2 regions of the Pediococcus parvulus genome follow, and region 1 is predicted to be linked to the other one. Evidence: predicted binding sites of a transcription regulator. Region 1 holds the regulator's gene; the other holds the start of a gene.
The links. The regulator HrcA, encoded in region 1, represses chaperone genes, less so after heat shock. The targets are predictions, from matches to a motif close to TTAGCACTCNNNNNNNNNGAGTGCTAA.
Positions count from the first base shown of each region.

Region 2: a site for HrcA is predicted at 1,244-1,270, ahead of clpP (ATP-dependent Clp endopeptidase proteolytic subunit ClpP). Genes of this name have one in related genera too.

Region 1 is NZ_OZ061292.1:1,097,788-1,101,217, forward strand. Features, by position in the region: gene ribF (riboflavin biosynthesis protein RibF) at 1-444, shown strand, start outside; gene hrcA (heat-inducible transcriptional repressor HrcA) at 692-1,732, shown strand; gene grpE (nucleotide exchange factor GrpE) at 1,747-2,352, shown strand; gene dnaK (molecular chaperone DnaK) at 2,374-3,430, shown strand, end outside.
Region 2 is NZ_OZ061292.1:701,310-704,739, reverse strand. Features, by position in the region: gene AB3217_RS03340 (KxYKxGKxW signal peptide domain-containing protein) at 1-965, opposite strand, end outside; gene clpP (ATP-dependent Clp endopeptidase proteolytic subunit ClpP) at 1,425-2,018, shown strand; gene whiA (DNA-binding protein WhiA) at 2,070-2,999, opposite strand; gene yvcK (uridine diphosphate-N-acetylglucosamine-binding protein YvcK) at 3,023-3,430, opposite strand, start outside.

The sequences.
Region 1 (3,430 bases):
GATGATTTAAAGAAAAGTGATGTGGATCATGCCAACAAGTTCTTAGGATATGTTTACCAAACTAATGGATTAGTAGTTCATGGTGAAGCTCGGGGACGAACACTTGGATTTCCTACGGCAAATGTATTGTCAGATCCATGGGTACGAATTCCGGGGATTGGAATTTATGCTGTTCGAATCAAAATTGGCACAAAATGGTGGCCAGCGATGGCTTCTGTTGGCCGTAATGTCACGTTTGGAGAAAATCGTCCGATCACGTTAGAAATCAATATTTTTGATTTTGATCAGGAAATATATGGTGAAGTAGTTTCCGTAGAATGGTATCACTATGTGCGTGGTGAAATAAAGTTTGCGAATGCTGACAAATTAATTGAACAATTAAAGGCCGATGAAAAAAACATCCGGCAATATTTTGCGAATTTAAATAATGGAAAATCAAATTAATGTAGATGCATTTTTCAGTTAATACCTTGCCATTGAAATCTGATTTAAATCAGAACGTAAAGTATCAAAAAATGCTGTAGCACCTTGGACGAAATCTCTTAATACAAGCAAAAAGCTAGGCTTTTAAAAAAAGAATAGTACAAATATCAAAAAATGTTTGACTAATGTTGACATTTGAAAGAACATTTGTTATCTTTAATAGTGTCTTAGCACTCCAATGTGCTAAGTGCTAAAAGAGGTGATGGTTTTGCTGACAGATAGGGAGTTATTGATTTTACAAGCAATCGTTCAGATCTATACGAGTGATGGTCAGCCAGTAGGTTCAAAAGCTTTAGTTAGCCAATTACCGATGCATGTGAGTTCGGCAACAATTCGTAATGAGATGGCGACGCTGGAAGAAATTGGGTTGCTTAAGAAAACTCACTCTTCGTCCGGTCGAATTCCTTCGATCCAAGGCTATCGCTATTATGTTGACCATTTGTTGAAACCTGATAAAGTTCAATCGAGTGATTTGCGACAGATACGTTCTTCGTTTAATCATCAGTTTCAAGAAATTGATGATATCGTTGCCGAATCGGCGGATATGCTTTCTAAGTTAACTAGCTACACTGCCTTTACAGTAAAGCCTGAATTGAAAGATGCAAAGCTTGAAGGGTTCAGATTGGTTCCATTAGGAAATCATCGTGTTATGGCTATTTTGGTAACTGACAATGGTGACGTTCAGAATAGAACTTTTAAGGTGCCTTCAAACGTTGATCCTGAAGCTTTAGAAGCAGTTATTCGGATCATTAATGATGAATTAGTTGGTTTAACGTTGTCAGAAGTTTTCAAAAGATTAGCAACGGATATTCCGAATCAAATCGGAAAGTACATTGAAACGCCAGAGGGTTTCTTGGATGTTTTCGAAGATGTTTTGAAAAAATCAGCAACTGAACGATTCTTTGTTGGTGGGCAGCTAAATTTACTGGATTTTTCCAAGCAGCATGATTTGGGTGCAATTCGATCTTTATATCGTTTGATGAACCATTCGACGGATCTTGCCAGCGTTTTGGGTTCGCCAGATCAAAATATTAAGGTTCAAATCGGTAATGAAATTACTAATAATCTGTTAAAAAATTATAGTTTGATTACAGCAACTTACGATGTTGATCAACATGGTAAAGGTGTTATTGCAGTTTTGGGACCAACGAGTATGCCATATTCCAAAATGATTGGGTTGGTTGGTGCGTTCCGAACAGAGCTAGCAAGAAGATTGATAGATTATTACCACGATATTGATGATAGTTGAGAGGTGTGAACGTAGTGGCAGAAGACAAGAAGACTGAAAAGATCGATGAAACGGTCGAAAAACAAACAAAAGAAACAAAAAAAACTAAAGTTAAACCTGATAAAAAAGTAAAGGGCGAAAAAAAGTCCAAGAAACAATCAAAAACGGCTACCCAGATTGAAGAGTTAAAAAAACAAATTACCGAATTGAATGGTAAAGTTGATGCTATAACTGATCAATACATTCGTGCTAAGGCTGAAACGGCCAATATTCAAAAACGAAATGAAAAAGAGCAGGCAAACTTGGTTAAGTATGACGGTCAACACTTAGCCAAAGACATTTTACCAGTGATTGATAATCTTGAGCGTGCTTTGGCGATTGAGGTGTCTGACGAAAATGGAAAGCAACTGAAAAAGGGTATTCAGATGGTTTTTGATCACATGAATAAGGCCTTAAAAGACAATCATGTAACTGAGATTGAAGCAGTTGGTCAACCATTTGATCCACACATTCATCAAGCCGTTCAAACGGTGGCTGTTGAAGAAGGCGGCAAAGCTGATCAAGTAGTGAGTGTCCTGCAAAAGGGATACATGCTAAAAGATCGTGTTTTACGGCCTGCAATGGTTGTTGTGTCACAATAAATTAAAAAGAGGGATAATAAAATGGCAAGCAATAAAATTATTGGTATTGATTTAGGAACAACAAATTCCGCGGTTGCAGTCCTCGAAGGAGACAAACCAAAGATTATTACTAACCCAGAAGGTAGTCGAACAACACCTTCAGTGGTTTCATTTAAAAATGGCGAAACTCAGGTTGGAGAAGTAGCTAAACGACAAGCAATTACTAACCCGGATACAATCGTTTCCATCAAACGTCATATTGGTGAAAAGGGTTATACAGTTAGTGCTGGTGGCAAGTCTTATACACCACAAGAGATTTCAGCAATGATTTTGGAATATCTGAAACATTATGCTGAAGATTATCTTGGTGATACTGTTGAAAAAGCAGTTATCACTGTACCAGCTTATTTTGATGATTCACAACGACAAGCAACTAAAGATGCGGGTAAAATTGCCGGTTTAGACGTTGAACGAATTATCAATGAACCTACGGCATCTGCTTTAGCATATGGACTCGACAAGCAAGATAAAGATGAAAAAGTCTTAGTTTATGATCTTGGTGGTGGTACTTTTGATGTTTCTATCCTTGAATTAGGGGATGGTGTTTTCCAAGTACTTTCTACAAATGGTGATACACATCTTGGTGGTGACGATTTTGATCAAAAGATCATTGATTGGTTAGTTGATGACTTTAAGAAAGAAAACGGTGTTGACCTTTCTCAAGACAAGATGGCTTTACAACGTTTGAAGGATGCTGCTGAAAAGGCTAAGAAGGACCTTTCTGGTGTAACTGAAGCTCAAATCAGTTTACCATTTATCTCAGCTGGAGCTAATGGTCCCTTACATTTGGAAAAAACTTTGACGCGTGCTCAATTTGATCAAATGACTTCTGACTTAATTGCTCGAACAAAGACCCCTGTTGATAATGCCTTACGTGACGCTGATCTTTCTGCAAGTGATCTTGATGAAATCATCCTTAATGGTGGTTCTACTCGTATTCCTGCAGTTCAAGAAGCTGTTAAAAACTGGACTGGAAAGGAACCTAACCATTCAATCAACCCTGATGAAGCGGTTGCCATTGGCGCTGCCGTTCAAGGTG
Region 2 (3,430 bases), 400 kb from region 1:
GCTAAGCTAGTATATTGTTCATCTGTACTTGAGACGCCATTTAACTTATTTACTGTAATGGTTCCTTGACCAATATCAACCGTTACTGCAGATTTGTCAGTATAATTGTATGGATTAACTGCATATCCGGTATGTTGAACAGCATTTAAATTGTTTGATTCATCCATACCTTTAAGAGCAGCCAGTACAAAATCTGGCTGTAACGGTAACATATCAGTATAGTATGAATTTACCGTATTCGTTTTAGTATCCCAAGCAGCGGCCAGCAAACTAGATTCACTTATATTTGACAAATCAATCCCGTTGTCTTTTCCTAAAGCAATTAAATTATTAATAGCTTTCTGCTGATCCGCAGTGATGGTGGTATCAGTTGTTGGCGTATCAGCACTACCTGTTGACTCATTTGTGAGGTCACTTGCTTCCGATGACGCACTTTCTGCACCTAATCTACTGCTACTTTGTGTCACACTATCATCTGATGCTTGACTAGAATCATTCGTTTCACTGACTGGTGCACCACTTGCTACCTCGGAACTCTGAGATGCCATACTTGATGTACCTAAAGTATTTGAAGCTATGCCGCTATTGCTTGTATTTGAACTTTTGGATGCAACAGAACCGGATGACATCGCACTTGCCGCCACACTATTCGTTACCGCAGACGAAAAGCCTGTCCTTGCCATACCACTGTTATCTGAATCCGATGCCGCGGATGAAGCTGCTGTCTCAGATGTTGCGGCGCTAGTCGCCGTCACACTAGCTGAACTACTTTTTTCCGTGCTAGACTCAATCACATTATTATTTGTATCAGCATGCACATTAGACGAAGTAACTACCCCTGTACCAAAACTTAGGACCGCTATGCCAGCCACTAGCCAGTGTTTGCCTTTTTTATACATCTTAAAATGCTCTTTTGTAGTTGCCTCATAATTTGCAACACGTTGTTTCCGCGAACTTTTTGCCATAGCACTAACCTCTTTTTTTATATGTACCTATTTATCAACCTCAAATAAAGATAGCACTTACATTATTCTATTTTGTACACAAACATACTCAATTAAATAAATGTTGTACTATAACGACTTGATTATAGTGTATAAAAATTAACTTTTCAATTTATTTTTTAAAAATTCCCTCGTATACTTAATCTACTTCGATTTCAGCTCATTTATCAATACAGTTTTCATGAGTAACCACTGCCGTATTTCATGTTTCGTGCTACCTGTTAGCCTAATATTTACTAGTAGCAAAATTCTTATTTTTGTGCTAAATTATAGACTTTGAAGCGTAACCGATTACGTTGAAAAACTTTTCTTCAGTTGAGTTAAATTGTTTGACCTTTTTTGACCATAGCGGTAAGCTGTAAACATGTTAGCGATGAGCTAATAAAATTAAGATGAATTTTAAAGGGAGGTTGCTAAGTTATGAACTTAGTTCCAACAGTTATTGAACAGTCATCACGTGGCGAACGTGCTTATGATATTTATTCCCGTTTACTAAAAGACCGAATCATCATGCTCTCTGGCCCAATTGATGATGATGTTGCAAACTCAATCATTGCCCAGCTTTTATTCCTAGACGCTCAGGATTCTGATAAAGATATTTATCTTTACATTAACTCACCAGGTGGTGTAGTTACAGCTGGACTCGCGATTTATGATACCATGCGGTTCATCAAATCCGATGTCCAAACCATTGTAATGGGAATGGCAGCATCCATGGCAAGTGTTCTGGCTTCTTCTGGTACAAAGGGCAAACGTTTCGCATTGCCTCATTCAGAAGTTTTGATTCACCAACCATCCGGTGGTGCTCAAGGACAACAAACTGAAATTGAAATTGCAGCAACTGAAATTTTGAAGACTCGTAAAGAATTGAACAAAATTTTGGCAGATAATTCTGGTCAGCCTTTGAAGAACATTAATCGCGATACGGAACGTGATCATTACTTCACAGCCCAAGAAGCTGTTGACTACGGTCTGATCGATGCAATTATGCAAAACAATTCAGATTTAAAGTAATCTGAGCAAACAAAAATGGTGTGGATTTTAAAATCCACACCATTTTTTAGTTTAAGCTCGCAATTTTTCTGCATATTCATTGAGTTTACGTAATCGATGATTAATACCTGACTTAGAAATTGCACCACTCGGAATTAATTCTCCTAATTCCTTTAAACTCACTTCTTGATTGGCCAACCTAGCCTCAGCGACCTCTTGCAGTTTGGGTGGCAAACTATTGATACCAACAACCTCATCAATATATCTGATATTGTTAATTTGCTTACTGGATGCATTGGCTACTTTGGATAAATTGGCATTTTCACAATTTACCAGTCGATTTACAGAATTGCGCATGTCACGCAAAATCCGAATGTCTTCAAATTTCAGCATTGAATTTGTTGCTCCAATTAAAGACAAGAAATTAGCGATTTGCTCTGCCTCTTTCAGATAAACAATGTAACCACTTCGCCTTTCCGTCGCTCGAGCATTCAAATCATAACGGTTCATCCAGTCCATAATCATGGCATTGTGAGTTTCGTAAAGAGAATAAATTTCCAAATGATACCGACTAGTCTCTGGGTTATTAACTGAGCCTCCCGCCAAAAAAGCACCACGTAAATATGAGCGGATTTCGCCTTCCGTCGTTAATAAACCATCCGGAACCTTTTCATTAATTTGATAACCATCGGCCAAAATTGACAAATCCTCTAAAATTGCCTGGGACCTTGTCATTAAACGCACAATGTACAAATTGTTTTTCTTCAATTTCATTTTGCGTCGAACAATTAGTTCACCCTCAACGGAATAAAAATCCTTTAACAGTGCATAAATTCTGCGCGCAATGGCAGGATTTTCGGTTTGAACGCTCAGAACTAATTGATGATGGGCCAAATTAATTGATCCATTCATACGAATCAACGCCATTAACTCTGCTTTTGCGTTTTGTTGATGTACCTTAATCCCCGTTAATTCCTTTTTTACTTCACTCGCATAAGACACGAAAATCCCTCCCTTCACAAAATTTAATCACAGGCCTTAGGATTACCCGCAACGTTTAATAATTCTTCTGCAACCCGATCCCCATCATGAAACGCGCCATGATCACGTAAACACAAAAAGTTATCTGAAACAACTCGACAATTTTGGACACGTAATCCTTTAAAATCAGGCCGAACTTGTGTCGAATATTCATCATAACGATTATAGTCCATATAATCGTCAGGCACTTTTGCCGTGTTTACCAAAACGGTATCCACAAAGTTTTGACCTAAATGGCGGTTCAAAACTGCGACATGGTCAGAATCCGTAAAGTTATCAGTCTCACCTTTTTGCGTCATAATATTGCAAATATAGATAACTTCAGCTTTAGTTTTTAGGACTGCATCCCCGATATTTGAAATCATAAGATTGGGCAAAATACTGGTAAACAA